DNA from 3 places in the Scandinavium sp. M-37 genome. Region 2 is predicted to be linked to each of the others. Evidence: predicted binding sites of a transcription regulator. Region 2 holds the regulator's gene; each other region holds the start of a gene.
The links. Region 2 encodes PhoB, which activates phosphate uptake and scavenging genes when phosphate is short. Its sites were predicted from a motif close to CTGTCATAAAACTGNCNNAT; they were not measured.
Positions count from the first base shown of each region.

Region 1: the regulator PhoB is predicted to act here: its motif matches at 3,848-3,867, upstream of pstS (phosphate ABC transporter substrate-binding protein PstS).
Region 3: the regulator PhoB is predicted to act here: its motif matches at 3,991-4,010, upstream of glpT (glycerol-3-phosphate transporter).

Region 1 is NZ_JBIGIN010000019.1:28,201-34,582, forward strand. It holds gene glmS (glutamine--fructose-6-phosphate transaminase (isomerizing)) at 185-2,014, shown strand; gene ACG0Z5_RS14710 (methyl-accepting chemotaxis protein) at 2,073-3,626, opposite strand; gene pstS (phosphate ABC transporter substrate-binding protein PstS) at 3,955-4,995, shown strand; gene pstC (phosphate ABC transporter permease PstC) at 5,096-6,055, shown strand; gene pstA (phosphate ABC transporter permease PstA) at 6,055-6,382, shown strand, end outside.
Region 2 is NZ_JBIGIN010000014.1:21,164-27,545, forward strand. It holds gene sbcC (exonuclease subunit SbcC) at 1-1,412, opposite strand, end outside; gene sbcD (exonuclease subunit SbcD) at 1,409-2,611, opposite strand; gene phoB (phosphate response regulator transcription factor PhoB) at 2,777-3,466, shown strand; gene phoR (phosphate regulon sensor histidine kinase PhoR) at 3,488-4,783, shown strand; gene brnQ (branched-chain amino acid transporter carrier protein BrnQ) at 5,202-6,382, shown strand, end outside.
Region 3 is NZ_JBIGIN010000005.1:102,766-109,147, forward strand. It holds gene nrdA (class 1a ribonucleoside-diphosphate reductase subunit alpha) at 1-965, shown strand, start outside; gene nrdB (class Ia ribonucleoside-diphosphate reductase subunit beta) at 1,064-2,194, shown strand; gene yfaE (class I ribonucleotide reductase maintenance protein YfaE) at 2,194-2,448, shown strand; gene glpT (glycerol-3-phosphate transporter) at 2,516-3,871, opposite strand; gene glpA (anaerobic glycerol-3-phosphate dehydrogenase subunit A) at 4,133-5,761, shown strand; gene glpB (glycerol-3-phosphate dehydrogenase subunit GlpB) at 5,751-6,382, shown strand, end outside.

The DNA of each region.
Region 1 (6,382 bases), on a different contig from region 2:
GTAGGCCTGATAAGGCGTAGCCGTCATCAGGCAGACAGGGGTTGAGGGGATAACATAATCCCCCGCCCAACGGCAGTAACTAAAATAATAACCCCACTCTCTACAAGGCTCGGGGCTCCGGAAAAAACCGGAAATACAGGTCAGCGACAACGCATGGCATCGTGCCATATCAGGAAATCTAACTATGTGTGGAATTGTTGGCGCAGTCGCGCAGCGTGATATTGCTGAAATCCTTCTCGAAGGGCTTCGTCGTCTGGAATACCGTGGTTACGACTCTGCCGGTCTGGCAGTGGTCGACAGCGAAGGGCATCTGACCCGTCTGCGTCGCCTCGGTAAAGTGCAAATGCTGGCTCAGGCGGCGGAAGACCATCCGCTGCATGGCGGCACCGGTATCGCGCACACCCGCTGGGCGACTCACGGCGAGCCGTCAGAAGGCAACGCCCATCCTCATGTTTCCGACCACATCGTGGTGGTACATAACGGCATCATCGAAAACCATGAGCCGCTGCGCGAATTGCTGCAGTCTCGCGGGTATGTGTTCGTCTCAGAAACCGACACCGAAGTGATTGCTCACCTCGTTCACTGGGAGCTGGAACAGGGCGGTACGCTGCGTGAAGCCGTACTGTGGGCTATCCCGCAGCTGCGTGGTGCCTACGGCACCGTTATCATGGATACCCGTGACCCGAGCACCCTGCTGGCCGCCCGTTCAGGCAGTCCGCTGGTGATTGGTCTGGGCATGGGCGAAAACTTTATCGCCTCCGATCAGCTGGCTTTACTGCCGGTGACCCGTCGCTTCATCTTCCTTGAAGAAGGCGATATCGCGGAAGTGACCCGTCGCAGCGTGACCGTGTTTGCCAAATCCGGTGAGCAGGTGAAACGCCCGGACATCGAATCGAATCTGCAGTACGACGCGGGTGATAAAGGCATCTACCGCCACTACATGCAAAAAGAGATCTACGAGCAACCGAACGCGATTAAAAATACCCTGACCGGGCGCATCAACCACGGGCAAGTCGATCTCAGCGAGCTGGGACCGAATGCCAATGAAATGCTGGCCAACGTCGAGCATATTCAGATTGTGGCCTGCGGCACGTCCTACAACTCCGGGATGGTCTCGCGTTATTGGTTTGAATCGCTGGCGGGCATTCCGTGTGATGTCGAAATCGCGTCTGAATTCCGCTACCGCAAATCGGCGGTGCGCCGCAATAGCCTGATGATCACCCTCTCCCAGTCGGGTGAGACGGCGGATACTCTGGCGGCTCTGCGTCTGTCGAAAGAGTTGGGATATCTCGGCTCGCTGGCCATCTGTAACGTGGCGGGGTCGTCGCTGGTACGTGAGTCCGACCTGGCGCTGATGACCAACGCAGGCACCGAAATCGGCGTGGCGTCCACCAAAGCGTTCACCACGCAGCTGACCGTTCTGCTGATGCTGGTGGCGAAACTGGCTAACCTGAAAGGTCAGGACGCGGCGATTGAGCACGACATCGTGCACGGTCTGCAGGCGCTGCCGAGCCGTATCGAGCAAATGCTGTCGCAGGATAAACGCATTGAAGCGCTGGCGGAAGATTTCTCCGACAAGCATCACGCGCTGTTCCTGGGCCGTGGCGATCAGTATCCGATTGCGCTAGAAGGCGCGCTGAAGCTGAAAGAGATCTCCTACATCCATGCGGAAGCGTATGCCGCAGGCGAGCTCAAACATGGCCCGCTGGCGCTGATCGACGCCGATATGCCGGTTATCGTGGTTGCCCCGAACAATGAACTGCTGGAAAAACTGAAATCCAACATCGAAGAAGTGCGTGCCCGTGGTGGCGTGCTGTATGTCTTCGCCGATCGGGATGCCGGTTTCAACAGCAGCGATAACATGCACATCATCGAGATGCCGCATGTGGAAGAGGTGATTGCCCCTATCTTCTACACCGTGCCGCTGCAATTGCTGGCCTATCACGTGGCGCTGATCAAAGGCACCGACGTTGACCAGCCGCGCAATCTGGCGAAATCCGTAACGGTTGAGTAAGACGTTGAGTAATACACTGAAGCCCTGCATCCGCAGGGCTTTTCTTTTCGACTAAGGTTTACAGGCGGAAAGTGGCGACGGCCAGGCGCAGTTGCTCAGCCTGTTCTTCCAGTGACGCCGATGCCGAAGCGGACTGTTCCACCAGCGAGGCGTTTTGCTGTGTCACGCTGTCCATCTGTGAAACCGCCAAACTGACCTGTTCAATGCCGCGACTCTGTTCTTCCGAGGCGGTAGTGATTTCGCCCATGATATCGCTCACCCTTGAAACCGCGCGTACGATCTCCTTCATTGTTTCTCCGGCTTCAGAGACCTGATGTGATCCGGTACTGACCTGGTTTACTGAGGTATCAATCAGGCCTTTAATCTCTTTGGCAGCCTGCGCACTGCGGCTGGCCAGGGTGCGAACTTCCCCCGCCACAACGGCAAATCCACGGCCCTGTTCGCCGGCGCGCGCAGCTTCTACCGCCGCATTAAGTGCCAGGATATTGGTCTGGAAAGCAATCCCGTCAATGACGCCGGTGATGTGCGCGATTTGCTGCGAGCTTTCCGCAATTTTCTGCATCGTATCGACCACGTTCCCCACGGCCTGACCGCCGAGCGCGGCGGTGTCCGATGCGGTGCTGGCCAGTTGCGCTGCCTGACGGGCGTTATCGGTATTTTGTTTCACTGTCGCCGTCAGCTGTTCCATGCTGGCGGCCGTTTGCTCCAGCGACGCCGCCTGTTCTTCGGTTCGCGCGGAGAGATCGTTATTGCCCGAAGCAATCTCACTGGCACCGGTGTAAATGGTATCGGAACCGCTGCGCACGGCGTTCACCGTTTGCGCCAGTTCCTGCTGCATATGCGCCAGGCTTTGCGCCAGATGGGTGATTTCAAGGCATCCACGTGCCGGGTTGTGATGCGTCAGGTCGCCGCTGGCGATGATTCGAATATGTTCCACCACCGCTTTCAGCGGCTTCAGCAGCAGATTTTGCAGGCCAAACCAAAGGATAACCAGGGTAATCAGCACCGCGAGAAAAATGCCTGCCAGCGTCCACTGCATCTGGGTAAACGCCTGTTTGTTCATTTCGGTGGCCGCGTGCAGCAGGGTAGTATTTTCGGCGCGCCAGTGAAGGTAGCTGGCTTCCATCGCATCCTGTGCCTGCTGTGCATCCAGATTGCCATACGCGGCATAGTTATCCTGCTGTAAAAAACCGATCGAGGATTTTAATAGCCCGGACATTTGGCGGTAGGTTTTTTCCATTTCGCTGGCGAGCGCTTGTTGCTGCCCTTCGACCAGCGGCAGGTTTTTATACTGGCTGAAATAGGTCTCGGCCTCGGCCAGCGATTTTCCGGCGGTGCCCAGCAGTTCATTAATGGCCCGCAGGGAATCCGGATCGCGTTGGTTTTTCAGAAAGCGAATGGCGACGCGGTTGATGGTCACACGCGTTTTAATCAGGGTATTGACGCTGTCGCCCAGATTTTCCAGCTGTGAATTCAGGATGTCAGATTTTTGAAAGTTGCGCCGATCGCCGTCCACGGCGGAGTAGAACAGTCCCCCACTGACCAGCTGTAAAACGCAAAAAAGGGTTAATACGATAATGATTCCGGTCACGACTCGAAGGTTGTTCAGCACTGTTTTTATCCATTAAATGTTGCGGGCTTATTAACAACATCGGTCGAAACGGCAGAAACTAAAGTCGATTTTTTCACCATTATTAAGATGACAATCTGTCATATTCAGCTAACGTTTGCAGTGTCACAAAAAGAAAATTTCACTGACAAGTAAATGTCACAATTATTCATAACATCATGAAAAATAAATGGAAAAAAGAGATTATTTAACGCAAATTTTCCATGTCATAAAACTGTCATAATTCGTACATTTAACTGTCACCTGTTTGTCCTATTTTGCTCAACGTAGCCACTTAAACAACGATTTACGAAATCCTGCAGGAGACATTATGAAAGTTATGCGTACCACTGTCGCAACTGTTGTCGCCGCGACCTTATCAATGAGCGCTTTCTCTGCCTTTGCAGCAGCAAGCCTGACGGGCGCTGGTGCAACCTTCCCTGCGCCGGTGTATGCCAAATGGGCGGATACCTACCAGAAAGAGACCGGTAACAAGGTCAACTATCAGGGTATCGGCTCCTCCGGTGGTGTGAAGCAAATAACTGCTAACACCGTGGATTTCGGTGCTTCAGATGCACCTCTGTCTGACGACAAACTGGCACAGGAAGGCCTGTTCCAGTTCCCGACTGTGATCGGCGGCGTCGTGCTGGCAGTTAACCTGCCGGGCTTCAAATCCGGTGAACTGGTGCTCGACGGGAAAACCCTGGGTGACATCTATCTGGGCAAAATCAAGAAGTGGGACGATGAAGCCATTGCCAAGCTGAACCCGGGCAAAAAACTGCCTTCTCAGAACATCGCCGTTGTACGTCGTGCTGACGGGTCGGGTACTTCCTTCGTGTTCACCAGCTACCTGGCGAAAGTGAACGAAGAGTGGAAATCCAAAATCGGCGCAGGCTCAACCGTTAACTGGCCGACTGGCCTGGGCGGTAAAGGCAACGACGGCATCGCCGCGTTCGTACAGCGTCTGCCGGGCTCAATCGGTTATGTTGAATATGCTTACGCGAAGCAGAACAACCTGGCTTACACCAAACTGGTTTCCGCCGATGGCAAATCTGTCAGCCCGACCGAAGAGAGCTTTGCCAACGCCGCCAAAGGCGCTGACTGGAGCAAATCCTTCGCGCAGGACCTGACCAACCAGAAAGGCGACGACGTGTGGCCAATCACCTCTACCACCTTCATTCTGGTTCACAAAGATCAGAAGAAGCCGGAGCAGGGTGCTGAAGTACTGAAGTTCTTCGACTGGGCCTACAAAAACGGTGCCAAAGAAGCTAACGCCCTGGATTATGCGTCACTGCCGGACAGCGTGGTTGAGCAGGTACGTGCTGCATGGAAAACCAACGTGAAAGATAGCAGCGGTAAAGCGCTGTACTAACAGGATATTTTTGACGAATATTACAGTTCCGACTGTAGGCCCGGTCAGCGTTAGCGCTACCGGGCGTATTCGTAAGACGTCTTTAACTGAAGAGTAATTTATGGCTGCAACCAAGCCTGCATTTAACCCACCGGGTAAAAAGGGTGACATCATTTTCGGCGTGCTGGTAAAACTGGCGGCGCTGATTGTGCTATTGATGCTCAGCGGCATCATTATCTCCCTGATCGTTTCCGCCTGGCCGAGCATTCAGAAATTTGGTTTTTCGTTCCTGTGGACCAAAGAGTGGGATGCCCCGAATGATATCTACGGTGCGCTGGTGCCAATTTACGGCACGCTGGTCACCTCGATTATTGCCCTGCTGATTGCCGTTCCGGTAAGTTTTGGTATTGCCTTGTTCCTGACGGAGCTGGCCCCGAACTGGCTGAAGCGTCCGCTGGGTATCGCCATTGAACTGTTAGCCGCCATTCCGAGTATCGTGTACGGCATGTGGGGTCTGTTCATCTTCGCCCCGCTGTTCGCGACCTACTTCCAGGAGCCGGTGGGTAATGTGCTTTCCGCTATCCCGTTTGTCGGCGCGCTGTTCTCTGGCCCGGCGTTCGGTATCGGCCTACTGGCGGCGGGGGTTATCCTCGCGATCATGATTATTCCTTACATTGCGGCGGTCATGCGCGATGTGTTCGAACAAACCCCGGTGATGATGAAAGAGTCGGCCTACGGCATTGGCTGCACCACCTGGGAAGTCATCTGGCGTATCGTGCTGCCGTTCACCAAAAATGGGGTCATCGGCGGGGTCATGCTTGGTCTGGGTCGCGCACTGGGTGAAACCATGGCGGTGACCTTTATCATCGGTAACACCTACCAGCTCGACAGTGCCTCGCTGTACATGCCGGGCAACAGCATCACCTCTGCGTTGGCGAATGAATTTGCCGAAGCGGAATCTGGCCTGCACGTTGCGGCATTGATGGAACTGGGCCTGATTCTGTTTGTGATCACCTTTATCGTTCTGGCCGTATCCAAGCTGATGATTAAACGCCTCGCGAAAAACGAGGGGGCACGCTAATGACGACTCTTGAAATGCAAACCACCGCAGCGCTGCTCGAATCCCGCCGCAAAATGCAGGCCCGTCGTCGCTTCAAAAACCGCATCGCCCTGACGCTATCGATGGCGACCATGGTCTTTGGCCTGTTCTGGCTGGTGTGGATCCTGTTCTCAACCGTCACGCGTGGCATCGACGGCATGTCGCTGGCGCTGTTCACCGAAATGACCCCGCCGCCGAATACGGCGGGCGGGGGGCTGGCCAACGCCCTGGCCGGTAGCGGCCTGTTGATCCTGTGGTCGACCGTGATCGGTACGCCGTTGGGCATCATGGCGGGGATTTGGCTGGCGG
Region 2 (6,382 bases):
TTGTATTGCTGGCGGCGGCTGGCCAGTTCGGCTTCGCCTTTTTCCCGTTCCTGCTGACGCTGGATTAACAGCGTTTGCAGCTGTTCGCGGCGCTTTTTCAGTGGCTGGAATTGGCTTTGCAGGACGTTCAACTGCTGTCGTAGCGGGCGGGCGGCGCTGTGCTGTTCCAGCGCGGTCGCCACGGCGGGCTCATCGAGGGTAAGCGTGGTCGGCGGTAGGGCGTTGAGCTGGCGCGTAACCTCGTTTTCGCGTTGGATAACGGTCTGTAATTGTGCCGTCTCGCGGGCCTGCTGACTAAAGGCCGCTCGCCAGCCGGTCAGCTCGCGCTGCCAGTGGCGATGATGTTCATGGGCGGTAAGCCAGTCGGTGAGGGTTTTCTGGCTGGCGGACAACTGCTGATGCTGCCGCTCGGCGCTGAGGCGCAAACGCCCACGTAGCGCCAGCTGGCTCTGTAAGCGAGTATTTACTTCTTCCGATTGCTGATGCGTTTGCGTCAGTGCGGTTTGGCTGTCCTGAAGACGGACCCATAGCGGGCGCAATCTGTCGGCGGGCTGGGCCTGTGCCAGCGTGGCGAGCTGCGGCTGGGCGGTGTTCAGCGCCGCCTGGGCTGCCGTCAGGGCCGACTGCGAGCGCGCCTGCGCTTCAGCTAACTCTGTTTCCCGGCTGAGCCACTGCTGCAAGAGTTGTGTGCGAAGCTGCTCGGTTTGCTGCTGCTTTTCTTCGTCAGTAAGTGCCTGCAAACGTTGCTGCAACGCCTGCTGTTGCTCGTCATTCAGCAAAATCATACCGGACGCCTGCGCCTGTAATTTTTCCAGCGCGATTTTGGCTTCCTTATGCTTCTCAAACACCCTGGCCGAAATCTGACCGTAAATTTCGGTGCCGGTCAGCTCTTCCAGTAGCTCGGCGCGCTCTTTCGGTTTGGCGTTGAGGAAGGCGGCAAACTGCCCCTGAGACAGCATCATCGAGCGGGTGAAACGGCCATAGTCTAGCCCGGTCAGCGAGGCGGTGAGATCCAGTTTGTCCTTCACTTTTTCAGCGAGGATCTTGCCATCGTCACAGCGCGCCAGCTCCACGCGCGGGGCCTGCAGGTTACCGTCCGGCTGGTTACGGGCGCGGTTCTGGCTCCAGAAGGCGCGATACGCCACGCCTTTGACTTCAAACTCCACTTCCGCCAGGCATTCGGCGGTATCGCGGGTCATCAGATCGTTTTGCGATTGCGACAGGGTGCTCAGGCGCGGCGTTTCGTGATACAGCGCCAAACAGATGGCATCGAGCAGGGTGGTTTTTCCCGCCCCGGTTGGCCCGGTAATGGCAAACAAACCGTTGCTGGCAAACGGCTCAGCGGTGAAATCAATTTTCCACTCGCCCTTTAATGAGTTGAGGTTCTTCAGACGCAGGCTCAAAATTTTCATGGCTGTTCCTCCCCGGAAAGCGCGCCCAGCGTTTCGTTAAACAGCTGATACAGGCGCTGTTGCTGCGGCTCTTCCAGCGTTTCCAGCGCCAGACGACGCGCAAAAACGTCTTCTACTTTTAGCTCGCTCAGGGTTTCGAGGTGTTCGTTGGCCAGAATACGCTCGCGCTGTTCGCGGCTGCGGCGCACCAGCAGCACCTCGACCGGAAGTTCATCGGTCAGGGCCTGAATTTTACGTTGGATGTCATGCAGATATTCGTCGCTGGTGATTTCGATATCCAGCCACACCGGGGCTCGGGTATCGCCGTCGCGCCACTGTTCCAGTTGGGCGCTGATGCTGGCGAAATCGCCTTTCAGCACCGCCAGTTGTTGCGTGACCGGCACCTCAAGCGGTGTCACCTCGGCCAGTTTACCGGCGCTGAAACTCACCAGGTTGACGGTTTTGGCTTTCCCGGTTTCATCAAAGCTCAGGGAAATTGGCGAACCGCAGTAGCGAATGTGCTCGCTGCCGCCAATTTTCTGCGCCCGGTGAATATGACCGAGGGCGATGTAATCCACCGGCGGGAAATTTTGCGCCGGGAAGGCATCGAGTGTGCCGATATAGATGTCACGTACCGCGTCACTTTTACTGGCCCCGACGGTGGTCAGATGGCCGCTGGCGATAATCGGCAGCTCACGCTCGCCGCGTATTTCACAGGCCTGCTGATACTGCTGCTGATAGTAATCGGTAATTGCCTGTAATAAATGCTGCTGCTTTTCGCCTGCCGTTGACCCGGCCTGGCTGACAATCACATCCCGCGGACGTAAAAAAGGCACCGGGCAGAAAATCGCCCCCGGCGTGCCGTCCCGGCGTTTGAGTACGCATGGCGACATACCGCTGCCCGCCACCACGGTGGTGTTGAGAAACGCCAGGATATCGCGGGATTCGTTCAGCGTTGCCACCGAGTCATGGTTCCCTGCCAGCACCACCAGATGGCAGCCGGTTTGCTGCAGTTTCACCACGAAGCGGTTGTACAGTTCGCGGGCGTAGCTTGGCGGCGACCCGGTATCGAAAATATCGCCCGCCACGATAATCGCATCCACCTGTTGTGCCTGTGCCGTTTCCAGCAGCCAGTCGAGAAAAGCCTGATGCTCTGCAGCGCGGCTTTTGCTGTAAAAATTCTGGCCAAGGTGCCAGTCGGAGGTGTGAAGGATGCGCATAATAAACCCGTGGCGGAAAAGCGTGGGCGTCAGTATATAGATAACAGGGCAATGACAGCAGTTTTTCAGTGTCATAATGTTAAAACCCACTATCATAAATCTGTCATAAATCTGACGCATAATGACGCCGAATAATACGCATATGATTAATAAACAGGATAAATAATGGCGAGACGTATTCTGGTCGTTGAAGATGAAGCTCCAATTCGCGAAATGGTGTGCTTCGTCCTGGAGCAAAATGGCTTTCAGCCGGTTGAAGCGGAAGATTATGATAGTGCGGTTAATCAACTGAACGAGCCGTGGCCTGATTTGGTCCTGCTCGACTGGATGCTACCGGGGGGATCGGGCATTCAGTTTATTAAGCATTTGAAGCGCGAGTCGATGACGCGCGATATCCCGGTGGTGATGCTGACCGCGCGCGGCGAAGAAGAAGACCGGGTGCGTGGCCTGGAAACCGGGGCTGACGATTACATTACCAAGCCTTTCTCGCCGAAAGAGCTGGTGGCGCGTATTAAAGCTGTGATGCGTCGTATCTCACCAATGGCGGTGGAAGAGGTGATTGAAATGCAGGGTCTGAGCCTCGACCCATCTTCCCATCGGGTCATGACCGGTGAAAACCCGCTGGACATGGGGCCGACCGAGTTTAAACTGCTGCACTTCTTCATGACCCATCCGGAACGCGTGTACAGCCGCGAACAGCTGCTGAACAACGTCTGGGGCACCAACGTGTATGTAGAAGACAGAACGGTGGATGTGCATATCCGTCGCCTGCGTAAAGCGCTGGAACACAGCGGTCACGACCGGATGGTGCAAACCGTTCGCGGCACGGGTTATCGTTTTTCAGCCCGTTTCTGATAATTGACTGGAGTGTGACCCGTGCTTGAACGGCTGTCATGGAAAAGGCTGGTTTTTGAGCTGATCCTCTGTTGTATTCCGGCCCTGATCCTCGGGGCAATTTTCGGGTATCTGCCGTGGTTTTTACTGGCGGCTGTGACCGGACTGTTGGTCTGGCATTTCTGGAACTTACTGCGTCTGTCGTGGTGGTTATGGGTCGACCGCAGCATGACCCCTCCGCCGGGCAGTGGCAGTTGGGAACCGTTGCTGTACGGCCTGCACCAGATGCAGATGCGTAATAAAAAGCGTCGTCGCGAGCTGGGTAGTCTGATCAAACGCTTTCGTAGCGGGGCGGAATCGCTGCCCGATGCGGTGGTTCTGACCACCGAGGAAGGAGCAATATTCTGGTGTAACGGCCTGGCTCAGCAGATGCTGAATCTGCGCTGGCCGGACGATAACGGACAAAATATCCTCAACCTGCTGCGCTATCCTGAATTTTCCCGCTATCTCAAATCCCGCGATTTCAGCAAACCGCTCAATCTGGTGCTCAACACCGGACGGCATCTGGAAATCCGCGTGATGCCCTACAGCGAACAACAGCTCCTTTTAGTGGCGCGCGACGTGACCCAAATGCACCAGTTAGAAGGTGCCCGGCGGAACTTTTTTGCCAACGTCAGCCATGAGTTGCGCACGCCGCTAACGGTGTTGCAGGGCTATCTGGAGATGATGCAGGAGCAGACGCTGGAAGGTGCGCCGCGTGAAAAAGCGCTGCACACTATGCGCGAACAAACCCAGCGCATGGAAGGCCTGGTGCGTCAGCTACTCACCTTATCGCGTATTGAAGCCGCTCCGCTGGCGGCGCTAAACGAAAAGATAGATGTGCCGATGATGCTACGGGTCGTGGAGCGCGAGGCGCAAACGCTCAGCCAGCAGAAGCATACTCTGCATTTCGATGTTGAAGACGACTTGCAGGTGCTGGGGAGCGAGGAGCAACTGCGCAGCGCCATCTCCAACCTGGTGTATAACGCGGTAAACCATACCCCGGAAGGCACGGAAATTAGTGTGCGCTGGCAACGCGCGCCGCACGGGGCGCTGTTCAGCGTGGAAGATAACGGGCCGGGTATCGGGCCGGAACACATTCCACGCCTGACGGAGCGCTTCTACCGCGTCGATAAAGCCCGTTCCCGGCAAACCGGCGGCAGTGGCTTAGGGCTGGCTATCGTCAAACATGCGGTCAATCATCACGAAAGTCGCCTCGATATCGAAAGCATCCCCGGCAAAATGACCCGCTTTAGCTTCCTGTTGCCGGAACGTTTAATTGCCAAAAAAAGCGATTGATGGCAGGGATGTCAGGAAAAATTGACAAAGACCGTCGCAAGCCGGTTTTTTAACTTTCCAGTTAACCAGACGGCGAACAATTAACGAACGTCTGTTGCTTTTTTGTTCGCATGATTGGCCAGAGGTTTTTCGTAAATCCGGTTAATCATGCTGAGAGTAAATTCGATCTTGCTATAATCCTCTGGTTTCACGATCCCTTATTGCTTTAAAACGTTATAAGCGTTTAAATTGCCCCCCATGCAGTCGCAGTCTGACTGCCTTTGCGCGATAAACCCAATAACTATTCTTTGCGCGCGAACGTTGGGAGTGTTTCCCACTGCATTATTCGCCATAGTTGTTCTTTTCCGCATCGGTTCCGCAAGGATTAGCGCGACGATTTTTTTCTTTCAACACCACATCCACAGGCAGTAAAGAGTTTATGACCCATCAGTTAAAATCACGCGATATCATCGCGTTGGGCTTTATGACCTTTGCGTTGTTCGTTGGCGCGGGCAACATTATCTTCCCTCCAATGGTCGGTTTGCAGGCAGGCGAGCACGTCTGGACTGCGGCTTTAGGCTTCCTGATTACGGGCGTTGGCCTGCCGGTTCTGACCATCGTTGCGCTGGCAAAAGTCGGTGGCGGGGTCGATAGCCTCAGCACGCCAATCGGCAAAGTGGCGGGCATTCTGCTGGCGGTGGTGTGCTATCTGGCGGTAGGGCCGCTGTTTGCGACCCCCCGCACCGCGACCGTTTCGTTTGAAGTCGGTATCGCGCCGCTGACCGGTGACGGCGCACTGCCGCTGCTTATCTACAGCGTTATCTATTTCGCACTGGTTATCCTGGTGTCACTCTATCCGGGCAAACTGCTCGATACCGTAGGCAACTTCCTGGCACCGTTGAAAATTGTCGCCCTGGTGGTGCTTTCTGTTGCCGCGTTGATGTGGCCTGCAGGCTCTATCAGCCATGCGCTGGATGCCTACCAGACCGCACCGTTCTCTAACGGCTTCGTGAATGGCTACCTGACCATGGACACCCTCGGCGCGATGGTGTTCGGCATCGTTATCGTTAACGCCGCGCGTTCTCGCGGTGTGACCGAAGCGCGTCTGCTGACCCGTTATACCGTGTGGGCTGGCCTGATGGCGGGTGTGGGTTTGACCCTGCTGTATCTGGCCCTGTTCCGTCTGGGTTCCGACAGTGCGACCCTGGTTGACCAAAACGCTAACGGCGCGGCGATTCTTCATGCGTATGTGCAGCACACCTTTGGTGGCGCGGGCAGCTTCCTGCTGGCAGCATTGATTTTCATCGCCTGCATGGTTACCGCGGTTGGCCTGACCACCGCCTGTGCGGAGTTCTTCTCCCAATACCTGCCGCTGTCCTACCGTTCACTGGTGTTTATCCTGGGTCTGTTCTCGATGGTAGTGTCCAATTTGGGCCTCAGCCACTTGATTCAGATTTCAATTCCGGTGCTGACGGCGATTTATCCGCCCTGTATCGCACTGGTAGTATTAAGTTTTACCCGCGGTTGGTGGCATAATTCGTCCCGCGTGATTGCCCCGGCGATGTTTATCAGCCTGGTGTTCGGTCTGCTGGACGGTGTGAAAGCCTCTGCATTCGCCGA
Region 3 (6,382 bases), on a different contig from region 2:
AAATCGCGCTGCCGACCAAACCGCTGGACGACGTTAACGACGAAAACGGTGAAATCGCCCTGTGTACGCTGTCAGCGTTCAACCTCGGTGCGATCGACAGCCTCGACGACCTGGAAGAGCTGGCCATCCTCGCGGTACGTGCCCTGGATGCCCTGCTCGATTATCAGGATTACCCAATTCTGGCAGCCAAACGTGGCGCAATGGGCCGTCGTACCCTGGGTATTGGCGTGATCAACTTTGCTTACTATCTGGCGAAAAACGGCAAGCGTTACTCCGACGGCAGCGGCAACAACCTGACCCACAAAACGTTTGAAGCCATTCAGTACTACCTGCTGAAAGCCTCTAACGAGTTGGCGAAAGAGCAAGGTGCGTGCCCGTGGTTCAACGAAACCACCTACGCGAAAGGCGTGCTGCCAATCGATACCTATAAGAAAGACCTGGATGCGATTGTTAACGAGCCGCTGCACTACGACTGGGAAGGTCTGCGTGAATCCATTAAGACGCACGGCCTGCGTAACTCCACGCTGTCTGCCCTGATGCCGTCTGAGACCTCATCGCAGATCTCTAACGCCACCAACGGCATTGAGCCGCCGCGCGGTCACGTGAGCATCAAAGCGTCGAAAGATGGGATCCTGCGCCAGGTAGTGCCGGACTACGAAAAACTGCAGAACAGCTACGAGCTGCTGTGGGAGATGCCGAACAACGACGGCTACCTGCAATTGGTGGGCATCATGCAGAAGTTTATCGACCAGTCGATTTCTTCTAACACCAACTATGACCCGACGCGCTTCCCGTCAGGTAAAGTGCCGATGCAGCAACTGCTCAAAGACTTGCTCACCGCCTATAAATTTGGCGTGAAAACCCTGTACTATCACAACACCCGTGATGGCGCGGAAGATGCGCAGGACGACATGGCCCCGTCCATTCAGGACGACGGCTGCGAAAGCGGCGCATGTAAAATCTAAGCGAGTTGCCGGGTGGCGCTCTGCTTACCCGGCCTACGATTTTGTAGGCCCGGCCATTCATATGCCGCCGGGCAATAAAATCTCAACAGGACACATTCATGGCTTATACCACTTTTTCACAGACGAAAAATAACCAGCTGCTGGAACCGATGTTCTTTGGCCAGCCGGTCAACGTGGCACGCTACGATCAGCAAAAATATGACATCTTCGAAAAGCTGATTGAAAAGCAACTCTCCTTCTTCTGGCGTCCGGAAGAAGTTGACGTGTCCCGCGACCGTATCGACTATCAGGCGCTGCCTGACCATGAAAAGCACATTTTCATCAGCAACCTGAAGTATCAGACGCTGCTCGACTCCATTCAGGGTCGTAGTCCAAACGTAGCGCTGCTGCCGCTGATTTCTATCCCGGAACTGGAAACCTGGGTGGAAACCTGGGCATTTTCAGAAACCATTCACTCGCGCTCTTATACTCATATCATCCGTAACATCGTCAACGATCCGGCGACCGTGTTTGATGACATCGTGACCAACGAGCAAATCCAGAAGCGTGCTGAAGGGATCTCCCATTACTACGACTCGCTGATCGAACTGACCAGCTACTGGCATCTGCTGGGTGAAGGTACGCACCACGTTAACGGCAAAACCGTGACCGTGAACCTGCACGAGTTGAAAAAGAAACTGTATCTGTGCCTGATGAGCGTCAACGCGCTGGAAGCGATTCGCTTCTACGTCAGCTTCGCCTGCTCGTTTGCGTTCGCTGAACGTAAGCTGATGGAAGGCAACGCCAAAATTATTCGCCTGATCGCCCGCGATGAAGCTCTGCATCTGACCGGCACCCAGCACATGCTGAATCTGCTGCGCTCCGGCCAGGACGACCCGGAAATGGCAGAGATTGCCGAAGAGTGCAAACAGGAGTGTTATGACCTGTTCGTGCTGGCGGCGCAGCAGGAAAAAGAGTGGGCAGAATACCTGTTCCGCGACGGTTCGATGATTGGTCTGAACAAAGACATTCTGTGCCAGTACATTGAGTACATCACCAACATCCGTATGCAAGCGGTGGGCCTGGATCTGCCGTTCCAGACGCGCTCTAACCCTATTCCGTGGATCAACACCTGGCTGGTGTCCGATAACGTGCAGGTGGCGCCACAGGAAGTGGAAGTCAGCTCGTATCTGGTCGGTCAAATTGATTCCAATGTCGATGCCGACGACCTGAGCAACTTCCAGCTCTGATGAGCCGCGTGACCCTTCGTCTGACTGGCACCGAGTTAGTGTGCCAGGAAGAACATCCTTCGTTACTGGTGGCGCTGGAGTCGCACAATGTGGCGGTTGAGTTTCAATGCCGGGAAGGCTATTGCGGCTCCTGCCGCTGCCGGTTGGTTTCCGGCCAGGTCGACTGGCTGACCGAGCCGCTGGCGTTCATACAGCACGGTGAAATTCTGCCCTGCTGCTGTCGCGCCAAAGGCGATATTGAAATCGAGATGTAATTGTCTTGCAGGGCCTACGGGACAAGTAGGCCCGGTAAGGCATCTAGCCTCCACCGGGCACTAAAACTCAACTCCCGCGTTTCGCCTGTATTTCCCGATGATGTTTGCGCTCGCCGACCATCACCACCAGCAGTAAAACCACCGCCAGAATGCTGCCGCCGATCATCACCATAAAGCCGCCATCCCAGCCGAAGAAATCGACGGTATACCCGACGATGGCGCTCGCCGCGACGGAACCACCAAGATAACCAAACAGCCCGGTAAACCCGGCTGCCGTGCCAGCCGCTTTCTTCGGTGCCAGTTCCAGGGCGTGCAGACCAATTAGCATCACCGGACCGTAAATCAGGAAGCCGATAATAATCATACAGGCCATATCCACCCCCGGATTACCCGGCGGGTTGAGCCAGTAAACAATGGTCGCAATGGTTACCAGAATCATAAAGAACACCCCGGTCGCCCCGCGATTCCCACGGAATACTTTATCCGACATCCAGCCGCATAGCAGCGTGCCCGGGATCCCCGCGTATTCATACAGGAAGTAGGCCCAGGATGATTTGTCCAGCGCGAAATGCTTCACTTCTTTCAGGTAGGTCGGGGACCAGTCGAGAATGCCGTAACGCAGCAGATACACGAACACGTTGGCGACCGCGATATACCACAGCAGTTTATTCGGCAGCACGTACTGCATGAAAATCTGCTTGGCGGTCAGCTCCTCTTCGTTCTTCTCACTGTAGTCGTCCGGGTAATCGTTTTTGTACTCTTCAATAGACGGCAAACCGCAGGACTGCGGGGTATCGCGCATCAGAGCAAAGGCAATAATCGCCACCAGGATCGCGCCAAATGCAGGCATATACAGCGCCGCATGCCAGTCGTTAAACCATGCCATCCCCAGCAGGAACAGCAGCGGCGGCAGACCACCACCAACGTTATGCGCGCAGTTCCACACCGACACAATTCCGCCCCGCTCTTTCTGCGACCACCAGTGAACCATGGTGCGTCCGCACGGCGGCCAGCCCATGCCCTGGAACCAGCCACAGACAAACAGCAGCCCGAACATAATCATGATGCTCGACGTCGCCCACGGCACAAAGCCCATAAACAGCATCACCGCCGCCGCAAGGATCAGCCCGGCAGGTAAAAAGATGCGTGGATTCGAGCGGTCAGAGACCGAGCCCATAATGAATTTAGAGAAACCGTAGGCGATGGAAATCCCCGACAGCGCGAAGCCCAAATCACCGCGCGAGAACCCCTGTTCAATCAGATACGGCATGGCTAACGCGAAGTTTTTGCGCACCAGGTAGTACGCCGCATAGCCGAAGAAAATCCCGAGGAAAATTTGCCACCGCAAGCGGCGATAGTGCGAATCGATCTGCGCATCCGGCAGTCTCGCCGTGTGCGCGGCAGGTTTGAAAATACTGAGCATAGTCGCCTCCGTGACCATCATTATCAGGCGAGTCTCACCGGGGTGGTGCGCTCGCCATACTTATCTGCGGCTGGATGGTAGGCAAAGTGTTGACCCTGTACTGTGAAATGTCGCACAAAATGTTACAGATTTATGACACAGATTCCATTTTGAGCACGGAATCACGTTTCATTTTCGTTTTATGCTCGAATATGCTCGCAATCAAACAAACCACAGTTTTGTTGTGGCTTAATGGAATAAAACGAACATTGAGGGAATAGCATGACTCTTTCCACGGTCAGTGAAGCCGATGTGATAGTGATCGGCGGCGGTGCCACCGGAGCCGGAATAGCCCGCGACTGCGCCCGCCGTGGCCTGAAGGCCATTCTGGTTGAGCGCGACGATATCGCCACCGGAGCCACGGGACGCAATCATGGCCTGTTGCATAGCGGGGCGCGTTATGCGGTGACCGATCCGGAATCTGCCCGCGAGTGCATCGCGGAAAATGCCATCCTGAAACGCATCGCCCGCCACTGCACCGACGCGACGGAAGGTCTGTTCATCACCCTACCGGAAGATTCGCTGGACTATCAGCACACCTTTATCGAGGCCTGCCTCGCGGCAAACATTGATGCTCAGCCACTGACTCGGGCGCAGGCGCTGGCGATGGAACCTGCGGTGAACCCGAATTTGGTTGGTGCGGTAAAAGTGCCTGATGGCACCGTCGATCCTTTCCGCCTCACCGCTGCCAACATGCTGGATGCCCGCGAGCACGGGGCCGTGATCCGCACCGGCTGCGAAGTCACGGGGCTGATTCGTCAGGGCGAACGCATCTGTGGGGTGAACGTCTGGGACCGCACGCGACACACCAGCCAACAGCTTTATGCCCAGGTGGTGGTCAACGCGGGTGGGATCTGGGGGCAGCGCATCGCCGAATACGCCGAGCTGAGCGTGCGCATGTTCCCGGCCAAAGGTTCGCTGCTCATTTTCGACCATCGTATTAACCAACACGTGATTAACCGCTGCCGCAAACCGGCCGATGCTGACATTCTGGTGCCCGGAGATACGATTTCGCTGATCGGCACCACCTCCACGCACATTGATTATCGCGACATCGACTGCAACCGGGTGACGGCTGCCGAAGTGGATATTCTGCTGCGTGAAGGCGAAAAACTGGCCCCGGCGATCGCCACCAGCCGTATTCTGCGCGCCTACTGCGGGGTACGTCCGCTGGTTGCCAGCGATGATGACCCAAGCGGGCGCAACGTCAGCCGTGGCATCGTGCTGCTTGACCACGCCGCACGCGATGGCCTGGAAGGGTTCATCACCATCACCGGCGGTAAGCTGATGACCTATCGTCTGATGGCTGAAATGGCCACCGACGCAGTGTGTCGCAAGCTTAATCGTACTGTGGCCTGCACCACCGCAGAGACGCCGTTGCCAGGCTCGCAGGAACCGACTGAAAAATCACTGCATAAAATTATCTCCCTTCCCGCCCCGCTGCGCGGTTCAGCCATTTATCGTCATGGTGACAGAACCCCCGCCTGGCTCGGCGATTCACGCCTGCATCGCAGCCTGGTCTGTGAATGCGAGGCGGTAACCGCCGGAGAAGTGCAGTACGCGGTCGAAAATCTGGCGGTGAAAAATCTGCTCGATTTGCGCCGCCGTACCCGCGTGGGCATGGGCACCTGTCAGGGAGAACTGTGCGCCTGTCGCGCCGCCGCCCTGTTGCACCGCTATCAGGTTACGACCCCGGCGCAGTCGCTAAATCAACTGTCCGAATTCCTCAACGAGCGCTGGCAGGGCGTGCAGCCCATCGCCTGGGGCGATGCGTTACGCGAAAGCGAATTTACCCGCTGGGTGTGGCAGGGATTGTGCGGTCTGGAAAAGGAGCATCATGATGAAATTTGATACCGTCATCATCGGCGGCGGACTGGCGGGTTTACTCTGCGGGCTGTCGCTCACCCGGCAAGGGTTACGCCCCGCCATTATCAGCCGGGGTCAGAGCGGGCTGCATTTCTCCTCCGGCTCGCTCGATTTACTGGCTCACGCCGCGCCACAGACTTTGGCAGAGGCGCTCGACACCCTGAGCGCAGAAGAGCCGATTCATCCTTACAGCCTGCTCGGTAAAAGCGCGGTGCTCGACTATGCGCGTCAAACCGAAACGCTGCTGGCCGAGTGCGGTATCGCCATGCTGGGCCAGGTCGACCAGCCGCATCGGCGTATTACACCGATTGGCACCCTGCGCCAGGCATGGCTCACGCCGCCGGATATCGCCCTCGCCCCGCAGCAAGGGGAACGGATTGCGGTGGTCGGTATCAGCGGATTTATCGATTTCCAGCCCCATTTGGTGGCTGCCTCTTTACGCCAGACCGGCGTCAACGTCGAAGCGCTAGAGATTGCGCTCCCGCAGCTGGATGTCCTGCGCGACAACGCCTCTGAATTCCGCTCGGTGAATCTGGCGCGGATGCTCGACGACGGTGAACAGTGGCGTAGCCTCCACGCTGCGCTGCTGCCGCTGGCCAGCGAATA